2 regions of the Bacillus sp. DX3.1 genome follow, and region 2 is predicted to be linked to the other one. Evidence: riboswitches for the same ligand, from Rfam matches in the RefSeq annotation. Region 2 holds a riboswitch; the other holds the start of a gene.
What was found. A riboswitch is a leader RNA that binds a small molecule or an ion and turns the genes downstream of it on or off. The one in region 2 is predicted to bind cobalamin.
Positions count from the first base shown of each region.

Region 1: it holds a riboswitch for cobalamin, as region 2 does, so the genes downstream of both, QRE67_RS14880 (DUF4430 domain-containing protein) here and metE (5-methyltetrahydropteroyltriglutamate--homocysteine S-methyltransferase) in region 2, are expected to answer to the same signal.

Region 1 is NZ_CP128153.1:2,998,432-3,011,136, reverse strand. It holds gene QRE67_RS14935 (putative ABC transporter permease subunit) at 1-743, shown strand, start outside; gene QRE67_RS14930 (SDR family oxidoreductase) at 873-1,631, shown strand; gene QRE67_RS14925 (hypothetical protein) at 1,734-2,381, shown strand; partial or broken gene iscB (RNA-guided endonuclease IscB) at 3,106-4,353, shown strand; partial or broken gene QRE67_RS14915 (histidine--tRNA ligase) at 4,436-4,576, opposite strand; gene QRE67_RS14910 (YjcZ family sporulation protein) at 4,943-5,035, shown strand; partial or broken gene QRE67_RS14905 (SDR family oxidoreductase) at 5,412-5,498, opposite strand; gene QRE67_RS14900 (VanZ family protein) at 5,665-6,561, shown strand; gene QRE67_RS14895 (hypothetical protein) at 6,776-6,973, shown strand; partial or broken gene QRE67_RS28690 (restriction endonuclease) at 7,667-7,777, shown strand; gene ybaK (Cys-tRNA(Pro) deacylase) at 8,234-8,710, shown strand; gene rraA (ribonuclease E activity regulator RraA) at 9,294-9,779, shown strand; cobalamin riboswitch at 10,088-10,341, shown strand; gene QRE67_RS14880 (DUF4430 domain-containing protein) at 10,463-12,211, shown strand; partial or broken gene QRE67_RS14875 (ECF transporter S component) at 12,367-12,705, shown strand, end outside.
Region 2 is NZ_CP128153.1:3,727,463-3,740,167, reverse strand. It holds gene malD (maltosaccharide ABC transporter permease MalD) at 1-219, shown strand, start outside; gene QRE67_RS18575 (LacI family DNA-binding transcriptional regulator) at 542-1,573, shown strand; gene QRE67_RS18570 (aminotransferase A) at 1,586-2,743, opposite strand; gene QRE67_RS18565 (protein YkzT) at 3,005-3,205, opposite strand; gene QRE67_RS18560 (sensor histidine kinase) at 3,517-4,791, shown strand; gene QRE67_RS18555 (DUF3967 domain-containing protein) at 4,818-5,570, opposite strand; gene nucA (DNA-entry nuclease) at 5,811-6,245, shown strand; gene comJ (competence protein ComJ) at 6,303-6,692, shown strand; gene metE (5-methyltetrahydropteroyltriglutamate--homocysteine S-methyltransferase) at 6,977-9,265, opposite strand; cobalamin riboswitch at 9,392-9,580, opposite strand; partial or broken gene QRE67_RS18535 (RNA-guided endonuclease InsQ/TnpB family protein) at 9,877-10,854, shown strand; gene QRE67_RS18530 (PadR family transcriptional regulator) at 11,358-11,915, opposite strand; gene QRE67_RS18525 (MDR family MFS transporter) at 12,005-12,705, opposite strand, start outside.

The sequences.
Region 1 (12,705 bases), 730 kb from region 2:
TTCAAAGTTCACATTTAAAAGCATATGTAAAAAAAGAGTTTCGTATTTTATTCCGAACACCTCAGTTTTTTCTAAATTGTATCGTTCAAACATTTATTATGCCAATCATGTTGTTCTTTGTTATTTTTGTGCAAAATGGCAACTTAACATGGCTGACTAATTATGTGGAAAATCCAGAATATACTGGTCTTGCAATTGGAATTGGCTTTTGTGCAGGACTACTCTTAATGGGGAATAATGTAATTGCAACAACATCTTTTTCTAGAGATGGACGTACATGGTTTGTGAATCGTTATTTACCGGTGAAAGCAGCAGACCTATTTTTTGCAAAAGTATTGACAGCTTGGTCTATTAATATAACGATTTTAGCTATTTTTGGTCTTGTTTTAATCTTTGTTGCTGGTGTTTCTCCACTCTTTATGTTGCTATGGTTTTTACTTTGTGCAAATGGCCTATGGTTCAACAACTTAATTGGTGCACGTTGGGATGCACAAACTGCTGATATTAATTGGGATACAGAACAAAAATTGTTTAAAGGCCGTTATACAACTTTATGGAATTTCCTAGCGAATATTTTAGTAGATTTAATTATTGTTGGTGGTGTGTTTGCTTTATACTATTACTTCGGCATTGGTATGTGGGGAATGTTTTTCATTCTTTTAATTGTGTTTACGATAGTAAATGTAATTGTAACCCGCAGTTTACAACTAGATGCAGAACGTATTTTAGCAAATATTAAATAAAATGATAAATCCTCTGTATTTGTGCAGAGGATTTATCCCGTTAAAGCCCAATGGATTTAACTAATCACCAGTGGGGATAGAGAAAGACACTGATGAAATTTTTACTATATTGTGTAGGGGGAGAAGCGAGTGACGAGAATAGCAATTGTTACGGGAGCAACACGTTTAGATGGAATTGGAGCAGCAGTTAGCAAGCTACTTGCTCAAAAAGGAATTGATATCTTTTTTACATACTGGCCTCGTTACGATAAAGCAATGCCATGGGGGATGAACGATCAGGAACCATTTTTATTAAAAAAAGAAATTGAAAATTTTGGTGTGCGATGTGAAATGGCAGAAGTGAACTTAGCGCAGTCATATGCACCAAACCGTCTATTATACATGGCTTCAGAACGTTTAGGTGAACCATCTATTCTAGTCAATAATGCAGCTTATTCGACAAATACAAATTATGATGAATTGGATGTAGAAGAGCTAGACCGACACTATACGGTCAATGTACGTGCGCCAATGCTATTAAGTGCATTATTTATCAAAAATCATACGTTGGAAACGGGTGGTAGAATTATTAATCTTACCTCCGGACAGTCGTTAGGACCGATGCCAGATGAACTTGCATATGTAGCAACAAAAGGAGCAATTGAAGCATTTACAAATTCAGTAGCACCGGCTGCAGCAAAAAAAGGAATCACTGTAAATGCAGTTGATCCAGGACCGACACAAACAGGGTGGATGAATAAAGAAGTACAGGAATCTCTTATTGGAAGGTTTCCAGCTGGTAGAATTGGAGAACCAATGGATGTGGCACGTCTCATTTCATTTTTAATAAGTGAAGAGGCAGCGTGGGTAACCGGGCAAGTGATTCATTCAAATGGTGGGTTTTATTGATAAATATTACAGTTTATTACAAAAAATAGAGTGAAAAGGAATTTTCAATAATAAATAGAATCGTATTAGGGAGGTTTAATTTGTAAGTATAGGAGGCTTTTTATGAAAATGAAAAAAATTACGATTGCTTCATTAGCAATTGGTACAATGCTCTCCATTACAGCTTGTAGTACCTCCACAGATCAGGGGCAAGAAATGAAAAAGGAACAAACAAACGCGAAAGAAGATGCAAAAACGACGAGTGCAGACGAAACGAGCGCGACGAAAGGCGAGGGGAAAGAAACAAACACAACTACTACTACTGGAAAATCAGGTAATGACCAAAAGAGTTCAAAAGAAACGACAGATAAGGAAGAAACTAGTAAAGAGACAAATGCTAAAACTACGGATCAAACTACAAATGGGAAAACATCGAATAAAGATACAACAGCAACAACTCCAAAACAGAAGTTGAATGTGAAAACAAATGTGAAAGAAGTTGTCCAATTGATTGAAAGCTTAGATAAACAATTAGCGGCTAACCCAAAATTGGATACGGTAAACAAGCTCGGAAAACAAATTAATGAGAAATGGGATGTAGTAGAAAAAGAATTAGAAACGGCACATCCAACTGACTATAAAACAATCGGGCAAAGCATATATCCGTTAATCGTTGCAACGGAGAAACAAAAAATCGATGTAAAACGAATTAAATCGTTAACGACAAAATCAAAGCAAGATTTAAATCAACTTATAAATAAGCTTTCATAAAATAATTGATTTTTAAATAGAGTATTTTATATAAATACAAATTAAAAAACCGACATAAAACCCTTCTTTTTAGGTGGGAGAGAGCATCCGTTCATGCATAGAAGCGGTCAGGTCCTTTTCCTGCCCCATACGAAGTGAAAACAAAGAGAGAAAACGAGTGCCGGTCACCTTTTGTTATTCATAGCCACGGCTATATGTCGAAAAATCAAAATGGATTTATATATAAAGAAGGAGAAACCAACATACGTTTCTTCTTTTATTTATTTCTATTTAAAATAGTACTTTTATATTTAGATGAAAAACACAATGGTATATATCATAATTTTATTATGTCAACTAATTTGCAGGTATGGATACTCAATCGAGGAAAGAAAACCGTCCAGAGTAAGGACGGCCCATTCTATAAGTATTCTTTTAAAATTTCAGCGCCACCACCATATTTATAAGACATCAGTTCATACATATGTCAACTACCCACCACTTAAACGCTAACGCGTTTTGAAGTGGGGGCTTGTAAAAAGCCCTGGTTGTCTAGCCTCAGCCTTTTGTAGACTACGTTCGTAGGTTGCATACCCAAGAATAATTCCCTAGTTCTTGGCTCTATGGTGGCGCTGTAACAGTTCTGGTTGGGAAGGAACGGTCAACCACAAGCCTTCTTTCATAAGAAGTTGCTAACACCTACAAACATTGGCGAAGGGAAACAAACTCTTAGGAGGGACAAAACATGCGTGTATTTGTCAAGAATTTACGTGGAGAACCGCTCATGCCTTGCAGTACTCGTAAGGCGCGGCTTCTTCTCAAACAAGGAAAAGCTAAGATTATAGGTTACACACCGTTTACCATTCAATTGCAATATGCGACTGGTGAAACAGTACAACCTATTACAATCGGTGTCGATAGCGGTGCAAAATATGTGGGGATCGCAATTACAACAGAGGAAAAAGTACTAGCGAAAGGAACCATTGAATGACGTCAGGATGTGAAAGAGAACCTTACTCTTAGAGCCACATTACGTAGAAGCCGAAGACAACGTAAAACCCGTTACCGAAAAGCGCGCTTTCTCAATCGAAAAAAGAAAGATGGCTGGCTTCCACCATCGATTCAAAGCCGAACCGATAACATCATTCATTGGATTGAAATATTCAAATCGTTACTACCTTCACTAAAAGTCATTGTAGAAGTTGGCAAATTCGATGCCCAAAAACTAAAGAACCCTGATATACAAGGGAAAGAGTACCAACAAGGAGACGCATTTGGCTTTTGGAATACAAGATACTATGTGTTTGCGAGGGACCATTATACATGTCAAATCTGTAAGAAAAAAGGTGGCATTTTGCACACACACCATCTAATTGAGCGACATAAGGGTGGTTCAGATATGGCAGAGAACCTCGTGACAGTACATGAAGATTGCCATGAAAAATTCCATCAAGGAAAAATTAAACACGTTTTTAAGGAACCAAAACAGTATAAAGAGACCGCCTTTATGAATATTTTGCGGCTTCAAATCATGAAGCGTTTAGATTGTGAGATCACGTATGGCAGTTACACAACACCGAAGCGAAAAGAATTAAGATTATCAAAAACACATTATAATGATGCCATTGCGATTACCAATCCGAAACAATTACAAGAATATCAGCAAAGTGGTGAGTTTCGCATCAAACAATTTAGAAAGAAAAAGCGTTCTCTTCATGAAGCAACTGCAAGAAAAGGAAGAAAAACGAAAAATAGAACAGCGAAAAGAAATAATAAAAATACACCGTATGTAGGCACAGTGTATCTAGGTGATAAGGTGAAAGCGTTTGGACAAATAGGATTCGTGACAGGATTTACAGGGAAGATGGTGTATGTGCAAGATTTGGACGGCCATTATATACAAAATCCTGCTAAATCTTATAAACAAGTGAATATATCGGATATTGAATGTATGCACCACAATCATAATTGGTTATTCTTACAAGTCAGTTAGGCGATGCCTAACCGAAATTCATCCCCACCTTATCGCTTGGCTATCGCCCGTCACGCGCTTGAAGAGGGGGGACTTCTTTCGGGAAGTACGTTAAAATAGGTGTTTCTAGCGGTTTACAGCCATATGCTTCAAATGTTTCCTCGCAAACTCTTTTAATCTGGTTTCTCAACAATTGTTCTTCAGGTAAATAATCTTTCGTTCCTTTTACATTGCGTACATTCATTATGATCACTCCTTTTTAAAATAAAAAAAGCTATGCAGGTATAAAAATACCCACATAGCTTTATAATGGCTTCGTGGGTTAACAGGAATAGCCGTGTACCCACGAAGAAAAAATTCCTCGGAATACACGGCTTTATGTATGATGATGAAGTTGGAAAGAAGTGTTTCGTCTAAACATAAGAGATCACTCCTTAAGGCTTTTTTAAAGTATACTAAATTAAGTTTGAATTATCAATCTTTTTAGCGTTCAAGTTTTTTATTTTTATAAAAACATGCTCACATTTTACATTAAAACATAATATGTGATACGCAACCGTTGAAAACCATGTATACTCATTAGTTTTACCTCTTAAAAGGAGGAAAAAATATGGGCTTTGAAGCCGGATTTGGTGGCGGATTTGCTTTATTAATCGTATTGTTTATTCTTTTAATTATTATTGGATGTAGCTGTTTCTGTTAAAATGGTTATTAATTAGAAAAGACACCTATTCGAGTGTCTTTTTTTGTATAAAAAAATTTCTACCGATAAGTGGGGTTATGGTAACTAAAATTATATAGGGTAAGTAAGTTATAACTTTGTAATAAAGTTTGATCAAATTAATGTTATTAACCGTGATAAAAAAACGACAAAAAAAAGCATATTTTGAAAAAAGATTAATTAAAACATGCTCTTTCTTTGGTCTAATTTCAACTTATTTTATAAAAAAGATTAATCATTTTGGTACGTGTCGTTAAATATTAGTACCCGTTACTTTAAGTGAATTTCTTTACACCAATTGATATATCCTTAAAATTAAAAACAAAAGGGCTCTAGAACCAGAACCTTTTTGTTTAATTTATCTTTTAAATCCGCCTTTTGAATGAATAATCTGACCTGTAATCCAATCTGCTTCTTCACTCACAAGAAATTTAATGGTTTTTGCAACAGAACCGATTATTACTACTTACGCCGACATGGTTTTATTGTTATATTTAAAATATACGAATTTGCAAAAGTATAAATAAGAACAATTATTAGTAATAGGAGGTTTTATTATCAAAGGAAAACATCGTAACATTACCCTTGCAATATTAGGAATATATTCCGTTCTGATCCTCTACTTTATGTTTCTTGGTTTCGATAGATTGGGATTAAAATATATTAACCATGAATATGAATTCCAGTTAATTCCGAGTAGTATTCCTTTGGGCTTGCCAAATATGGTAGATGGGGAAGATTTTAATCTATGGTTTTTTAATTTTGGAAATTTAACAGCATTCATACCTTTTGGGGTATTAATTCCTATGTTATATCGTTGTAGCTTTATTAGATTTATTACTTCATTCTGTATTTCTATTCTTATACTAGAAGTCCTACAAATGGTTACTTTTCTTGGTGGCTTTGACATTGATGATGTAATTGTGAATGCAATGGGTGCTACAATAGGATTTTGTGCATATAAAATAGGATTTCGCTCTAATAATACTTTGAAAAACTTTATTATTACAGGTGTAACAGCATTTATCTTGACATTAGGAGTACTTGTAGTTGTAGGTGAAATTAATAAATCATTAGAAAAGGAACAACAATCCCTAAAAAATGGAACTGTTATAGCGCTAAATCAACTGACAGAAAGTACTGGATATGTACCGAAAGTTAACAATTCCACTAGCTTTGAAGTGGCTCATAAAAAAATTGAACCTAAATTAAATATGTATAGTAGTAAAGGGACAAATTCTCAGCAATTTAAATACTTGTTAAAAGGTAAGTATGCAAAAATTTCGGGATATCTCGGTATCCCTGATGGTGCTAGCAAACATTCCGGTAAGATAATTATTTCTATTGATGGAAAAGATGTACAAACCATTCGATTCTCTGAAGAAAGCATATCTACATCCACAAGTTCTTTTGAGATAGAGTTGGATAAAGCAAATGAACTTAGTATTAAATTTATTGATACAGATGCATTGCTATGGGATGTTAAGCTTACAGAATGGAAAAAATAATGAATTGAAATCCACTAGTTCAGATACTAGGGGTCACTATACATGCCCATCAACTTAAGAAATTAATTGTTCCCCAAAATAAAAAATGAACTGAATTTTCATTGACAACTATGAAGAGATAAAACTTTCGTTTTTGTTACGTTTTGTATTCAAAAATATAAAATAAATCGCTTATTCCAAATGATATAATCAAAGAATGGGAGGTGAATAAATCATGACAAAAAAAACAGGCTGGACTAATCTGGTAGCTTTAGTCTGGTTAGCAACTTTAGGAGCACTCTTATCGACTTTTGCTAGGTCAATTCCTAACAATGTTGTGTCCTGGGGAATCCTTGCTGTTGCAATTGTAATTACATTTGGGGCTTCCTTTACAGGGCTTTTCTTACTTAGAAAAAACAGCAAACAAAAATAAAAGATTTTAAGAACGAGCAACACCCCTCTCTTCTAACGGAGAGAGGGGTGTTGCTCTCTATATGGAATAATGAGGATAAGGGATATCTTTATTGGTGAAGGTGCTTGAATACATAACACACAATATTGAGACCATCTGTAAAAAATGGACTTAACAACTTCTGATAAGTGATGTTATGTCTACTCAGTATGAAAAAAGTAAGTATATTATAAGTATGAATTGGGATAAATGATGATAAAAAATAATAAAAGTACAGTAACAATTTGTTTCTGTACTTTTTAATAGGACTATCTCCAGATATGAGGGTGTTGATAAAATTGCTACATAAAACATTTTTTCATACAAGCTGAAAGACAAGCGTCTTTTACTGATGGTGGGAGAGGAAAGCAATAGCCGCACATATCAGTACATAAATGGATAGTACTATAGTGATATCCTGAATATGGTCTCAAATTTTATCTCTCCAAAATTGAAGATTACGGATTATTTTATTCTAAATAGGACAAAAATTAGATTGTCCATTGCAAAACAAATGAATTTAATACATAAAAGTAGAGGTAGTTAACAAAAACGTTATTTGGTATCTAAATTCTATATGCCGAAAAAGAGCACTGTATAAAAGTGCTCTTTTTACGGTGGGTTCTATGAGTGGGGGTCCTATACGATAATATATGCTTGTCTCATTTAAATGTGAAAGAATTAAATGCTCAATTAATCGATGGATCACGGTTAGCAGAAATGTATATGGAATCCATTGAAAGTTATTCACTACCCCAATATGTACTAAATCCCGCTAGCAATTAATCTGCAGGGTTTTCTTTTTTGTGTTTGCTTCTGTTGAGTGAAAGTATATTAATTTAAATTTGATATTCATAGTTCTTAATTCAATTCAATTTATATAAATACAAATTAGAAAACCACATAAAACCCTTCTTTTTAGGTGGGAGGGAGCATCCGGCCATGCATAGAAGCGGTCAGATCCTTTTCCTGCCCCATGCCAAGTGAAAACAAAGAGAGAAACCGAGTGCAGGTCACCTTTTGTTATCCATAGCCGCGGCTATATGTCGAAAAATCAAAATGGATTTATATAGATGATCCTAAAATTCTAAAAACAAGAAAAACACGAGGTATATGATATTTTAAAAAGGATATTTTATTGGGGAAATTTCACTCGGATATAATGACAAAGTTGTATAATAAAAATAAATGTACCAGATGTAATGATATGAATTTTTGTTGAAGCATTAATAGGAGGATAATATGAAAAAAGATAAAACAAATGCAATGCGTATATTAGACAAAGAAAAAATAGAATATTCCATGATGTCATATAGTCCAGAGGACGGAAAAATCGACGGCATCTCTGTTGCCAAAAAAATTGGAAGGGAGACAAGGGAAGTGTACAAAACACTTATTTCTCAAGGAGCTAGCAAAGCATATTATGTGTTTGTTATTCCCGTAGATACTGAGCTCAATTTGAAGACAGCTGCTAAGGCTGCTGGTGAAAAGAAGGTGGAAATGATTGCGGTGAAGGATATTACAAAAGTCTCCGGATATGTTCGTGGTGGATGCTCGCCAGTGGGGATGAAAAAATTATTTCCAACTTTTATAGATACAAACGCTCGATCATTAGAAACAATTATAGTCAGCGGGGGAAAAATTGGTGTGCAAATTGAACTAAAGGTTGAGAGCTTAATCCAGACAACGAAAGCAAACTTTGCTGATTTAATAAAATAGTTTATCAGAATCCGCCCTGCTGACTAATCGGCAGGGCGGATTTTATCTAAATACCCTCTCATGTATCTCTAGATATACAATAGGAAGCTTAATGAAGAAAATTTTAAAAATACGAAGAGTTTTCTCCTATATATAGGAAGAAGTACGGAAATTAACAAGTTTGCAAACGAACTTGCTAACACGTCTATGGAATAGATAAATGCAAATTAAAAAACCGACATAAAACCCTTCTTTTTAGGTGGGAAAGAGTATCCGGCCATGCATAGAAGCGGTCAGATCCTTTTCCTGCCCCATGCCAAGTGAAAACAAAGAGAGAAAACGAGTGCAGGTCACCTTTTGTTATCCATAGCCGCGGCTTATATGTCGAAAAATCAAAATGGATTTATATAATTGAGCCGTTTGTTCAGTATATGGGGTTTTATGCTATATTTAATAGGCGATAAAAGTTTGTTTTACTGCTCATAAGCTACACTTCCTTATATATATTCTTCTTATAGTATATAAAATTTTGCAAAATAAGACAGGGGAATGGCGAAAGTACAAGAATACGTAACGTATATCGAAAAAGAAAAGAGGAAAGAAGATGTGGCGAACAACGGATCTTTGTGATGCATTTGAAAATAAGGTACAAGTATGCCGTCCGATCTTTCAGTCTTATGGAAAGAAAGAGCAGTTTCACGGGAAGATTGCAACAGTTAAAGTGAAAGATGATAACGTGTTAGTGAAACAAGCATTACAAACTTTACCGGAGGGAACAGTATTAGTGGTGGATGGTGAAGGTTCTACGAATTGTGCTTTGCTTGGGGATAATTTAGCAAACATTGCAAAGGAACGGAATTTAGCGGGAATTATTGTGTATGGTTGTGTTCGTGATAGTGCAGAGCTTCGTAATATTGATATAGGTATTTTAGCGATTGGGACGATGCCGAAAAGAAGTGTGAAAGAAGGGAGAGGGGAAAGAAAAATACCTTTGTTCTTTGGTGAAATTTCTTGGGTTTCAGATCACTATGTGTATGCCGATGAAGACGGGGTAATTGTATGTGATGAGCCAATTCATATGAAAGAGTGAAATATATTCAATAAAAGTCTATTACTATATAAATACAAATTAAAAAACCGAGATAAAACCCTTCTTTTTAGGTGGGAGAGAGCATCCGGCCATGCATAGAAGCGGTCAGATCCTTTTCCTGCCCAGACATAGTGAAAACAAAGAGAGAAAACGAGTGCAGGTCACCTTTTGTTATTCATAGCCGCGGCTATATGTCGAAAAATCAAAATGGATTTATATAGCATTTACTCTATAATATTCTTAGAAAATAAATCAGATAAAACATAGACAAAAAGCTACGTCAATAGTAAAATAATACAGAAATTCATAATGTTAATAATTGTATAGGTGTATAGTATTTATTGATTACTTAAGAGGGGAAATTGGTGAAAATCCAATGCGGTCCCGCCACTGTAAGTGAATGATGTAACAATAAAGTAAGACTTTTATCAATGGGGGATTCTTTATCCTCCACATATCTTCCTTGAATTTTTTAGAATCTTGGGGTGGGGGTCGTACTGTCCGTTAATGCGGGATAAATCATTCATAAGTCAGGTTACCTTTCCTATGCAAATACAACCATTACCTACGAGGATAGGGGGTGTTGTGCATTTTGTTTTGCACTTTCAAGTGGAGAGTACTTTTGCACGCCCTTAGAGGGCTTTTTTTATGTAAGTTTTTTGCAAAGGGAGGAACGGATGGAGATGGCAACGATGAAAAAGTGGCTGCAAACGTCATTAATGACGTTTGCATTAGTATTTGTTTCTTTCGCAAATACTGTACATATTGCGTTTGCTGAAGGGAAAACAGCAACGCTTGCGATTATTGGGGAATCGCAAAAAGGAATCATTTTATGTCCAAAAGAAGTGTCAATTAAAGATGGGGAAACAGCCTATAGTTTATTGCAAAAGGTCATGAATGGCAAAGTAACAGCCGAAAATACGAAATATGGTATGTATATAAAGAGTATTGATGGTTTAATGGCTGGGGAAACAAGTGGATGGACTTATGATGTAAATGATAAAGCGGCAATGGGTGGAGCAGATAGTTATAAATTAGAAGCTGGAGATGTTGTTGCATTTCGTTTTGTTGTAGACTGGAACAAAATGAGTCAGGAAACACTTCAACAAGTACTTGATAAGATAGGAACTTGTAAGAAAAAACCAGATGAGAAAAAACCAGATGAGCAAAAGCCAGATGGACAAAAGCCAGATGAGCAAAAGCCAGATGGACAAAAGTCAGATGGACAAAAACCAGATGAGCAAAAGCCAGATGGACAAAAGCCAAATGAGCAAAAACCACAAGAATCAATAAAAAATGAATTACTAATGAAAAAGGTAGATCGTGCAATTCAAAAAGCTTCTCAAAAGATGCTGAAAGACGGAGTGGATAGTGATTGGATTGCAATTGCACTTGGGCATTCAGAGCAAAGTATACCAACAGAGGTAAAAATAAGCTATTTACAGTCTTTAACACAAAAAGTAGAAAAGCGTATAAATCGATTCAATTCTACCGATGTAGCACGAACAATTTTAGCGGTTACAGCAGTTAATGGTAACCCAAAGAATGTTGCAGGGGAGAATTTAATTCAAAGACTTTATCAATCTGAAAAATTAGATTCTATTACAGGTTATACACTTAGTCTTATTGCACTTGATACAAAAAAATATGAAGTACCAGTAGATGCAAAATGGAATCGTGATACATTAGTAAAAGCAATTTTAGCTTCTCAACATACAGATGGTGGTTGGACTTACAATGTTCAGAGCAGTAAAAAGGACGCTAGTAATGTTGATGTAACAGGTATGGTTTTATCGGCATTAGCGCCATATAAACAGCAACCAGAAGTTAAGAAATCCATTGGAAAAGCAGTACAATTTTTATCAAAAAAACAAACAAAAACAGGTGGGTTTTTAGCTGACGGTAAAGAAAATTCCAATAGTGTCTCGCAAGCTATTATTGGTCTAGCTGCAGCAGGAATCAATCCGACGAGCAATGCATTTATTAAAAATAATTATAATGCTGTTCAAAACTTAATATCCTATCAATTAGCAAATGGTGAATTCAAATGGTTGTCAAGCGGAAAAGAAGGTAGTAGTATGGCAACTGAACAAGCCCTATTAGCTCTTATACAATATAAAGACTATGTAAACGGGAAAGGTTCCATTTACGATTGGACGAACGTTTCAACTGAAAATGAAACAAAAACGGTTGTAGAACCGAAGCAGCTGATAGTAGATGAAGTAAAAGTTATAGAAAAGCAGCAAAAGCAACCGAAAGAGGAAACATCTCGTGTTGTAGTAAAAGAAAAAACAGTAAATCGTGAAAAAACTGCGGGAAATGGTCAATTACCTAAAACAGGAGCGTCAGGTTGGGATGCTGCTATGCCAGTAGGAATGGGTGTATTATGCATTGCTTCAGCATATGTTTTATGGAGACGAAAAGCAGCTTAATAAAAATTAGGAGCAATGATTTGCTCCTAATTTTTATTAAGCAAGGTGAGAAACATATGAGTATGATGAAATGGTTGATCTCATTTGTCCTTTCATTCGGATTGCTTGTTGGATGTAGTCAAACGGATAAATTTTATATTTGGTGTAGTTTATTTATGCTAATCGTCATTATGTTACCATTCTATATTCAATTTGAAAAAAAAGCATTTGTTTCACGTGAAATCGTTATTGTTGCTGTTTTAGCAGCGATAGCAGCAGTTAGCCGTTTTCAATTTTCAATTATTCCAAGTGTACAACCAACTTCGTTTGTAATTATTGTTTCAGCTATTGTTTTCGGAAGTGAGACAGGCTTTATCATTGGAGCTACTGCAGCACTTGTGTCTAATATATTTTTAGGACAAGGACCGCGTGGATACCGTGGCAAATGTTTTCATGGTGGATGATGGGATTTACAGCGGGTTTACTTCGGAATACGCTTATAATGAGAAACTTAT
Region 2 (12,705 bases):
CCATTTACTGACTTTATTTTAGCAAGCATCATTTTACGTACGCCAGAAAATTATACGTTAGCAGTTGGATTGTACGAAATGGTAGCGAAAAAGTTTGGTAATGAATTTACAACATTTGCAGCGGGGTCTGTATTAATTGCAATACCAATTTCCATTTTATTCTTATCGCTGCAAAAATATTTTATTTCCGGTTTAACAGCTGGAGGAACGAAGGGATGAAAATGGGACTTTATGTCCCATTTCTCTTTTTTTATCCCACATGAACGGGCAGTAAGACCCTCGCTGATAAAAGTTTCATTTTATAGAAATGATGGGGATTTTCCATATTATAAAATATGTTTTTTATGGTGATTGATGTGACATAGGAATTGAAAGATGTGAAAAAAATATTTTATAGTATAGGAAAATAAAGCTGTATCCTTTACAATACATGGAGAGGGAAAAGGTAGGTTTGGGTTAATAGAGGGTTCTATATGAACGGTACAAAAATAGATGCAACTTATATAAATCATGTAAAAAAGAAGAGAGGAGGAACAAATTTATGACAGTTACAATTAAAGATGTGGCAAAAAAAGCAAATGTTGCTCCTTCTACTGTTTCGCGTGTTATTGCGGATAATCCAAGTATTAGTGAAAAAACAAAGCGCCGTGTACGTAAAGTGATGAATGAGTTAGGATATCATCCGAATTTAAATGCAAGAAGTCTTGCGAATCAAACGACGAAAACAATTGGACTTGTTATGCCAAGTTCTGCAAGTAAAGCATTTCAAAATCCATTTTTCCCTGAGGTTCTTCGAGGAATTAGTTCGTTTGCACATGTAGAAGAATATTCCTTATATATATCAACTGGAGAAACAGAAGAAGAGATTTTTAATGGCGTTGTAAAAATGGTACAAGGTCGTCAAATTGGAGGAATTATTCTTCTGTACTCACGTGAAAATGATCACATTATTCAATATTTACAGCAACAAAATTTTCCGTTTGTCTTAATTGGCAAGCCATATGAAAGAAAAAATGAAATTACATATGTAGATAATGATAACTATACAGCTGCCAGGGAAGTAACGGAATATTTGATTTCACTAGGACATAAGCAAATTGCCTTCATTGGTGGAGGTTCAGATTTACTTGTTACGAAAGATCGTTTAGCTGGAATGAGTGATGCTTTGAAACTAGCTGATGTTCCTTTGCCGAAAGAATATATTTTACATTTTGATTTCTCAAGGGAAAGTGGTCAGCAAGCTGTAGAAGAGTTAATGGCACTTTCAAAGCCACCAACGGCGATTATGGCGACAGATGATTTAATTGGACTAGGAGTTTTAAGTGCGCTATCGAAAAAGGGATTTGTTGTGCCGAAAGATGTTTCTATCGTTAGCTTTAACAATGCTTTATTATCTGAAATTGCAAGCCCACCACTTACAACAGTGGATGTAAACATTTATCAATTAGGGTATGAAGCGGCAAAAGCTTTAGTTGACAAGATAGAACACTCAGAATCAATCACGAAATGTATTATCATCCCACATAAATTATTGAAGCGTCAAACTTGTTTTAACAATATACAAAAAAGCTAAGAGGGGAACCTCTTAGCTTTTTTGCTGTAGAAATTGTTCTAAACGGTCGCAGCCTTCCTTTAATGTTTCCATGCTATAAGCATAAGAAAGACGAATATAACCTTCTCCATATTCTGAGAATGCTGTTCCGGGAACAACAGCAAGGCCGGCCTCTTTGACAAGTTGAACTGCAAAATCAAAGGATGAAGATGTTAAGTTTCCAATGTACGGGAATAAATAAAACGCACCTGTGGGCTTTTCTATTGTTAAGCCCATTTGAGTCAGACGACTGTATACGTAATTCCGACGGTTTTTATATTGATGACGCATCATTCGCGGTGCGTCCTTTGCAGCTGTTAATGCTTCAATCGCAGCATATTGTGCAATTGAAGTGGCGCATGTAACGTTATATTGATGAACTTTTAAAATATGCTTTGCTAAATAGTCTGGAGCAAATAAAAGACCAATACGCCAGCCTGTCATGGAATGGGATTTTGATAAACCATTAATGACAATTGTTTTATCACGCATTTCGGGAAAATGAGCAATGGACGTATGATCATCTTCATATACAAGTTCACTGTAAATCTCATCAGAAAGGATGAAAATATTTTTATCTTTTAAAACAGCTACAATGTCTGTTAATTCTTCTTTTGAGAGTGTTACACCAGTTGGATTAGAAGGATAAGGTAAAACGATGCATCTTGTTTGGTCTGTAATCGCATTTTCAATCGCAGCAGCTGTTAAGCGAAATCCGGTTTCACGAACATCTACAAAAACAGGTGTTGCACCACACATCCGAATAATAGGCTCATAGCCAGGGTAAATAGGAGCAGGTAAAATAACTTCTGTGCCTTCTTCTAAAATCGTACGAAACGTAACATCGATTGCTTCACTCGCACCGATTGTAACGATTGTTTCGTCTTCTGGTGAATAGTGTAAATCGTAACGCTCTTTCAAAAAATTACAAGCCGCCTTGCGTAATTCTAGTAGCCCAGCATTGTGTGTATAGCTCGTAAAGTTTTCTGTAATCGCCCGTTTTGCAGCTTCTTTTACTAAAGAAGGTGTTGGGAAATCGGGTTGTCCAATTGTTAGAGAAATGAGATTATCATAGTTTTGAATCATATTAGAGAACTGACGGATACCAGAAATTTGAATATCCTTTACTCTTGGATTAATGAATTGTTCCATTTTGTCTCCCTTTCTTCCGTTGCAAAATTTCTTTTATTTTACCATATTTTTTATATCTTCGCTTTTTAAATACGTGTTCAAAAAGAAGGATAAAGAGAGCCGAGTAGTTCGAGGCGCGGAAGCTAGGAGGATAAGGAGTGTAGATGGAACTACATGAGTACCGGAGTGGCGACGTAACGAAGAAATAGGGCGGCAATCTTTACCGGACTTTTTGAACATCCTCTTTAAGCATATAAAAAAAGGCCGCTTAATGCGACCTTTTTAATAACCGTATGCCCAATCTATCTCATCTTCATTCCAAAGAACAGAAGATACCTTTCCAAGATGTACAACCGATGCATCGACAGCGCATGTGCAATTTTCTTCTCCAGTTTTTTCTTGTAGTTCCTCGTATACTGATTTATCAACATTTTCGAGAACAACCAAATTTTCCTCATTTAAAACAAGCGTAGTTCCTGCCATATTTATCTTCCTCCTACTAAAATAGTGGTCACTTATTTGTAAACATAGATAGTATGGATTATATGCCGTATGCTGTTATAATTGTCCATTTACTGGACTGTGTTTTGTTTTATTTTCTTAATCTGTATTCATTGTATACTGCCTAGTTGTAATTTGGTACAGGGTTTACAATCATTTCGGAAAGTTGTAACATTTCTTAACTAATGTTCACAAATGATTTACAAAAATGTTGAGAAAAATCTAAATTTTAAAACATAAATGTCTATAAAATGATATAATCATATCAAAATACATATAGGGGATGAGAGGGTATGGTGCTTATCCGTGACTTAATGATTCAAGTTGCTATCATTATTCTGCCACTATTTTTATATGAAGCGATTCGCCTAAATCGTTATCAAAATATGCCTCCAAAGCCCAATCGCTACTTTATTATGTTTTTATCAAGTATTACGCTTGTTCTTTCTATGACGTATCCCATGTGTTTTGGTAATGTTTGTGGTTATAATTTTCACCAAATTCCGATTATCAGTGGATTTTTGTATGGTGGTATAGTGGGAATCATTCCAGCTTTTATTTTTGTTATATACGATTGGTTTTTGCATGGGCTAAATTGGTTTCGAATAATAGAAGTTCTGTTTCTTGCAATTATTCCTCTATTGTTATCTAAAAAGTGGACCATTTTCCCAAGGAATAAGAAGCTTATTTTATCCTTCATCATATCATCTTTATATGTGCTCGTCTGTTTAGTATTCGAGATGTTTGATGTGTTGCTAGGAGCAGGCTTTACGCCACCTATGTCTCACTTATACAGCGGATACATATTTGCTTCTCTTATTATGATTATGACAATGGTATTTCAAGTGTATTTAACAGAGTATTTAAATGAAAATGCGCTGCTGCGTACAGAAATGCAAAAATCTGAGAAACTGAATATCATAAGTGAGCTAGCGGCAAGTGTAGCACACGAAGTACGAAATCCTCTTACAGTTGTTCGTGGCTTTATTCAGTTGTTAGAGAGTACAGAAGATGTAAAGAATAAGGACTATATGCGTCTTGTATTGGCAGAGCTAGATCGAGCTGAACAAATTATTTCGGATTATTTAAATTTAGCCAAGCCACAAATTGATAAAAAAGAACACATATGCTTATCTGCACAACTCATTGAAATGACTACTTTAATGTCGTCATTTGCTGCAATGCAAGGTGTCTATTTACAAGTTGAAATTTCTGAAAATCTATATACAATTGGCGATAAAACAAAATTAAAACAAGCAATTATGAATATTGTTAAAAATGGAATTGAAGCGATTCAAGAAAATAAAGGGTATTTAAAAGTAACCGCTGTTCAACAAGGTAATGTCATTATGATACGAGTAAAAGATAGCGGTGTTGGGATGACGAAAGAACAGCTAGCGAGACTTGGGCAGCCTTATTATTCGCTAAAAGAAAAAGGAACTGGTCTAGGGCTGATGGTAACGTTTAGTATTCTACAGGCACATAATGGTACGGTTGAATATCAAAGTGAGAGTGGAAAAGGAACCGAAGCAATTATTACGTTGCCAGCTGTCATAAACAAGGAATAAAAGTTACCAAAAAAAGGTAACTTTTTTTATTTATTCATTTCATTTGCTTTTTCAGATTTAACCCGGACAAATAAATTTTTAAATGATTGAAAGAAGCTCTGTTCTTTTGATGCGGCTATTAATCGTTTTGTTTCTTGAATTTCACGAATGACTTGCATGAGTTGATTGTCTCGATTGCTGTCCTTATTGTAAACGTGATTGACAAGCTTATTCATCTTTTCTTCTTGCTTCGATTCGCGTTTATACATATGATTCATTAATAAGTCCATTTTTTCTTTTTGTAGAGCATCTGTTTGGACGGCGTGATCGACAAGATCTTGCAGCATATCCGCTTGTTTTTCTTCTTTTACATAGACTTGCTGCATTAATTCATCCAGTTTTTCATCTTTTAAACGGTTTTGAGTAATTAAGGTTGAGTTTTGATGAATAATAGCTTCATTTAGTTGTGCGAGCATCTCAAGTTTTAACATAAATTCTTTAAAGTTTCGCTCTTCCTCTTTCGCTTTCACTTCTTGATTCTGTTTTAGGATGGGTACGGGTGGGGTGTTTTTTTCTTTTAAAATGATGGGAATTGTTTCTGTGATGTCTTCTTGTAAAGTAGCTGCTCGTTCATGAATTGATTTTAAAAGCTGCATATCATCCATTTTATATATACGAGCATCGGCAGTTTTTGCAATTATATAACCATGTTGCTCTAAAAGTTGACTGTATTTTCGAACTATATGTTTCGGGATTCCGGTTTTATTTGTGACATCCTTCGTTTTATATATTGCCTCCATGACGTTTCCTCCCCAAAAAGTATCGTATATACCAATTCCATTTTTTATTTATACTTCCTTTAAAAAAGAATGTCGGAAGGTTAGAAGTTTTCTACATGATTAGTGAGAAGTTGCATAAAAATGAATATTTTTGGCGTAAAGAAGAAGAAGAGCGCAAATAATGTCTGAAAACATAAGCTTGGTAAGTTTGTTATAATAACCTAAGATGAGAAAAGGTTTTTTGAAAACGGAGGTACATATATGAAGCAATTAAAAGGCATTATTATTTCAATTATCGCGATTCTTTCTATCTTGGTTGCTGTTTATGAGGTATTCACACCAACAGAACCAAAGAGTAAGAAAGAATTCGCATATGACCAAGTTCTAGATTTTCCAAAAGAACGTTACCCTGAAACTGGAAAGCATATTGCAGATGCAATAAATGAAGGGCATTCTGAGGTATGTACGATTGATCGAAATGGTGCAGCTGATAGAAGAAAGCTGTCTTTAGCTCCGTATCCAGCAAAAAAAGGGTATGACCGTGATGAATGGCCGATGGCAATGTGCAAAGAAGGTGGAAAAGGTGCACATATTGAATATATTAATCCGAGTGATAACCGAGGTGCCGGTTCTTGGGTTGGGAATAAGTTAGACAAATATTCAGATGGCACACGTGTGAAATTTGTGGTGAAATAGCAGATAATGATTTGAGGCGAATGGACTGAAAGTAAATGATGGAAAGGAAGGGCATACATGGAGTTAACAATTTCCTACTCACAATTAATCGTTATGAATCATGAGGAAAAACAACCGTATGTGGAATGGACGGATGAAGATTTCGAGAGAGGGTATGCCGAAACGGATGGTACCATTATTTTTGAAACGCTCTCTGATTATACGTGTGAAATTGCTGCAGTTGTTGGGAAGCATGTAGAGAAAGAAGGAGTGATGAGAACGATATCAGCACCATTTACTGTGCATAATGATGGTGTTTATATAAGTAGTATTCTTTCTAATAAACTACATATTTCGATTCCACAAGGCGCATATATACTAGTTGTACAAGCAATTCCACTTGAAGAACCGACAGAAGATGAACTTTATAAAGTACAGTATGAACTGTATTTTGAAGAGAGAGAATGATAACACCGCCGCAAATATATAAATACAAATTAAAAAAACGGCATAAAATTCTTCTTTTTAGGTGGGAGAGAGCATCCGGCCATGCATAGAAGCGGTCAGATCCTTTTCCTGCTCAGACATAGTGAAAACAAAGAGAGAAAACGAGTGCAGGTCACCTTTTGTTATCCATAGCCGCGGCTTATATGTCGAAAAATCAAAATGGATTTATATAGAGACGAAAGCAAGTTGAAAATTTCATAGCATAAAAAATGAGGATGCCCTTTTTGGACATCCTCATTTTTTAATTATACATTTGTTTTTAGAAATTCACGTGCTTGTTTTGCAGCTTGAACCATATGTTCCAGAGCAGGAATAACTTCTTCTGTTCTTCTTGTTTTTAAACCACAATCAGGATTAATCCAGAAGTATTTCGGATCACATACTTTTAAGGATTGTTCTACAATTGTATACATTTCATTTTTACTTGGAACACGAGGGCTATGAATATCATAGACTCCTAGGCCAATTCCTTTTTCATATGTTGTATGTTCCAATGTGTGAATGAATTCACCGTGACTTCTTGATGTTTCAATAGAAATAACGTCGGCATCTAATGCACGAATCGCATCTACGATATCTTCGAAGTTACTGTAACACATATGTGTATGAATTTGTGTTTCATTTGCTACAGAAGAAGTTGCTAAAAGGAATGATTGAACAGCCCATGTGATATATGCTTCCCAATCTTTTTCTTTTAGTGGCATTCCTTCGCGAAGCGCTGGCTCATCGACCTGAATAACACGGATACCTGAAGATTCAAGTAATTTAATTTCATGACGAAGTGCTAATGCGATTTGGTAGGAAACTTCTTTTCGGGAAATATCATTTCGAACGAATGACCAGTTTAGAATCGTTACAGGTCCTGTTAGCATACCTTTTACAACTTTATTTGTAAGGCTTTGTGCAAATGCAGTTTCTTTAATTGTCATTCCGTTAATAAAAGCAACGTCACCATAAATAACAGGTGGTTTTACACAACGAGAACCGTATGATTGTACCCAACCATTTTTTGTGAAAGAGAAACCAGCAAGTCTTTCTCCGAAGTATTCCACCATATCAGTTCGTTCGAATTCTCCATGAACGAGCACATCAAGACCGATTTCTTCTTGATACCGAATCCATTTTTCTGTTTCTTTTTCAATAAATTGTTCGTATTGTTCATTTGTAATATCACCATTACGCCATTGTTTACGTGTTTGACGAACTTCAGTAGTTTGTGGGAAACTACCGATTGTTGTTGTTGGTAACAATGGTAATTGTAATGCAGTTTGTTGCACAGCATAGCGTTCTTCAAATGGAAGAGGCCGAGAGAAGTCTGCTTCCTGAAGCGCTGCTCGTGATGCTTTCACATCTTCACGATTACGTGCAGCTGAAGAACGAATTGCTTCATGAGCAATTCGATAAGCTGTAAGTTCTGTACTTATGCTTTCTACACCATGTACAAGTGCTTGTTTTAAAATAGTAAGCTCTTCTAATTTTTGGTTTGCAAATGCAAGTGCATCATATAATTCTTTTGACAGGTGCGTTTCTTCTGTCTTGTCAATCGGAGTATGTAATAAGCTACAAGAAGGCTGAGCAATCCAATCTTTTGGCGTAACATGCTCTTTTAATGTCTCGAATAAAGAAAGAACATCATCAAGATCTGCTCTCCAAATGTTACGGCCATCTATACAACCTACAGCTAAAATTTTATCGGATGGGAATCCGTGTTCTACAATTGCTTTTACATTTCCTTCTTTACCGTGAACAAAGTCCAATCCAATGCCGGATACAGGGAATGTAATAATCTCTTCATAGTTTTCTTCTACACTATCGAAATAAGTTTGTAGAATAAGAGATACATTCGGTACTTCTTTATGAATTGTTTCATAAAGTTCTTTCGCTTGTGCGATTTCTTCTTTTGTTAAAGATGCAAAAATTGGTTCGTCAATTTGTACGAAGCGTGCACCAGCATCATGTAATTCAGTTAATAGCTGTACATAAGGTGCAACCAGTTGTTGTAGAATTGTTGAAAATTGATCTTGTTTATAACCTTTTGCTAATTTTAAGAATGTATAGGGTCCTAATATTACTGGTTTCCCATCTACTCCTAGTTCTTGTTTTGCTTCTTCATATAAACGAAGAGGACGGTTATCTTTTAAAGAAATCTTTAATCCTTCTTCATATTCAGGAACAATATAATGATAGTTTGTATTAAACCATTTTGTCATTTCAGAAGCGACGTGATCTTTAGATCCACGTGCCATCGCAAAATATACATCAAGATAAGACGTAAACTCAGAAAAACGGGATGGGATAAAGCCGAGCATATAAGCTGTATCCAGTACATGATCATAGTATGTAAAATCACCAATTGGAATTAAATCAATGCCTTTTTCTTGCTGTGTTTTTACATGTTGAAGACGAATTTCTTTCGTGTTCGTTAAAAATTGTTCTTCATTAATTTTGTTTGCCCAAAAAGCTTCCAATGTTTTTTTCCATTCGCGGTGTAATCCAATGCGTGGATACCCCAAGTTACTCGTTTGAATTCCCATTTAAATTTCCTCCCTAATTGAAAGTAAGCATTTCCGTTTACTCGGAAATGCTTTTAACGAAAAGTATATAGGAGCAGAAAATACTCCATTTCCGTTAAAAACACCTCCTCATCATCCGTGAGTCTATCAGTGTTGTTAAAATAGGCAGGTCTCCTGGCTGATGCTTCATACGAGTTCTTTCACCTTCCCGTTTTCACAGTGGTATAGGAAAGAGCTCTCTGCACTTACAGTGGCGGGACCGCGTTGGATTTTCACCAAACTTCCCTTTTAAACACGAAATAAAAAATTTCGTGTACCTATTTTCCTTTTTGAAAGGAATTTAACAAGTGAATATGATATTGAAACAAATTCTAACATAATTTTTTGAATTTTGTCCACTGTTTTGAAATAAGAATATTCGTAAATTTTTAATCTTTATTATTGAGAATATTCTGAATTTTATCAACGTTTTTTAGAGGGATGGAAACTATTTTTTTACTGTGTAAATCGTTTTGCTTTTCTATAACAGATTGGAAGAAAAATAGTATCGATTGTTTTTTATTGCGTTTTAACAGTAATCCAACAGAAGTCCCCTTCCTCAAGCACGTGCAGGGCATAGCCCAGATGGTAGGGAGGAGAAGGCTTATCCGTTTCTAAAAGAAGTGCCATCACAGCCCTTACAAGAAGTATTTTTACGACTGAAAAAGGCATATGATGGCTTTTTTCGTGGGGATTCCAACTATCCAAAATTGAAAAAGTATAAAGAATATAATAGCCTCACCTTCACTCAATTTGGATTCAAACCGAATAGGAAACACCGTTTCGCAATGTCTTTTTCTGAAAATGGAAAGTTATATAACAAAAGACTAGGAGAAATTGATATTCTTCTTCATCGTCCGATAGAAGGAACCATCAAACAACTGATTATCAAACGCCAATCCAAGAGATGGTACGCTATTTTTAGTGTCGAAAGACAAGCTGTACCTTCTTCTATTGCTATGGAAAATTCAATTGGTATAGATGTGGGGTTAAACAAATATGCTGTTCTTTCAAATGGAACGGCATTTGAAAATCCAAGATTTCTCTGCCGAAAAGAAAAGCGACTTAAGAAAGCACAGCGTAATCTTTCGAAGAAAAAGAAAGGCTCTGCGAACTATAATAAACAAGTAGAACGGGTTCGACACCTTCACGAAAAGGTAGCAAACCAAAGAAAAGATTTTTTACACAAATTAAGTTATTACCTTACCCAAGAATATTCGGTGATTTGTATGGAAAATCTCAATATCCGAAACATGGTTCGGAATCGAAAGATATCGAAGTCGATTTCTGATGCGGGGTGGGGTGCTTTTCGCAGTATGCTTCTGTATAAGTGCGAGAAGTTTGGAGGTCTGCTTGTGAAAGTAGACCCAGCTTACACATCGCAAGATTGTTCTGGCTGTGGAAATCGTGTAAAAAAATCGCTTTCTATTCGGACACATATTTGTGCAAAGTGTGGAACGCTATTAGACAGGGATCATAATGCGAGTCTAAATATTTTGCGAAAAGGGTTAGAACAATTACTTGTGAGAACGACTGAAACTGTAGGGCAAGGTTGTGTCCAAACAGTATAAACGACGTCTGTGGAGAGTATGTAAGACTGCTTGGGTTACCCCCAAGCAGCAACGCTCTATGAAACAGGAAGCCCCTTCTTCAAACAACTCGTAAGAGTGTTAAGGAGGGGTCATTCACTGGTCAGTCATATCTTATATAAATACAAATTAAAAAACCGACATAAACCCCTTCTTTTTAGGTGGGAGAGAGCATCCGGTCATGCATAGAAGCGGTCAGATCCTTTTCCTGCCCAGACATAGTGAAAACAAAGAGAGAAAACGAGCGCAGGTCACCTTTTGTTATCCATAGCCGCGGCCATATGCCCAAAAATCAAAATGGATATATATAGTTTAAAATGAGAGAAGAGGGGAAATGGAAAATATAAGAGCCCGATTGGTTGAGGGTTTATCAGCAGGAGATGAATACTCCTATTGATAGAAACGCAACCAATCGGGCGGTAAAGCCCCCGCAAATTCATATAGGACAAAGAGGTTAGGTGGGAGGTGACTGCTCGTTAGAGCCTTCACTTTATGTCTGTGCCGATTTCGGAAAGACGTCCAGCGCTTGCATCTTTATGTAGTTCATTTAACCAACGTAATTCAACAGAGATGTGTTCTATAACACTTGCTAAAATATATAGCTGTGCCCGTGGGATGTTTGTTTTACTGCGTTCGTATATCATTTTCATCGTATGTAAATATTGAAGTGTGTCATTTCTCTTTTTCTCTAAAATAGGAATAATTGCTTCTTCATCACCAAAATGAGCAAAAGAAAGAGCTGAATAAATTGGTTTGTATATTTGATTTTTGGCCTCAAATTGCTTTAATAAAAGAGTATGAAAAAGGTCTTTGCCGATATCGGTAATATGGAAAATAGTTTTATCTGGTCGGTTTGTATCTCGTACCACATTTGTAATCGCAATCGCACCTTGTTTTTCTAATTGTTCAAAAGCGTAATAGAGAGAACCTTTTGCACATTTAATATAACAATCCATTTGTCGTTCTTTCATTGTATGCTGTACTTCGTATGGATGTTTGTCTCCTTCGAGTAATAAGCCGAGAATGACTAGTTTCATGCTCATGCTGTCTCAACTCCTAAAATAAACTTTATACATATTATAAACGGTATACCTCTTTCGATAAAGAGGTATACCGTTTCCTTTTACTACTATTAACTTACTTGTTTTTGTTTTTTACTTGTTCCAATTACGAGACGTTCTTTTCCCATTAATATGATACAGATAATACTTAAGATAGCAGGAATAAGAGCCCAGAAAAACGTATCAGCAATGGATGTTGCCAAAGCTTGTTTAATCCCATCTAATATTTGTGGTGGGATTTTTTCGGCAGCATTTGGTGATAATAAAAAGCTTGTGTCTCCATCTTTAGGTGCCATCTTAGCTAACTCTGGAGGAAAAACTGCTTTTAACTTATCAGTAAAAATGTGATTTTGTATTGTACCAAAAATAGTAACGCCGAGAGTCATTCCGAGAGAACGGAAGAACGAGTTTGTTGATGTAGCAGAACCACGATCGCGCATTTCTAAATTATGAATGGAAGACATACTTAAAACAGAGAAAGAGAAGCCAACTCCGAGCCCCGCAAGAATCATAAAGATTGTTACGAGTGTACGTGGTGTTTCCATCGTTAATGTGCCAAGTAAATAGATGCCAAGTACAAAGAGGATACCAGATACAATCATAATATTACGGTAACTTGTGCGTGTTGCAAGTTGTCCGCCTGCTTGGCTTCCAATTACAGATCCTACCATCATTGGCGTTAAAATTAATCCTGCACTTGCTGCGGATCCACCGAGAACACCTTGCACAAAGATAGGAATGTAAACTGTGCAAATAATAAAAGTTGCCCCGT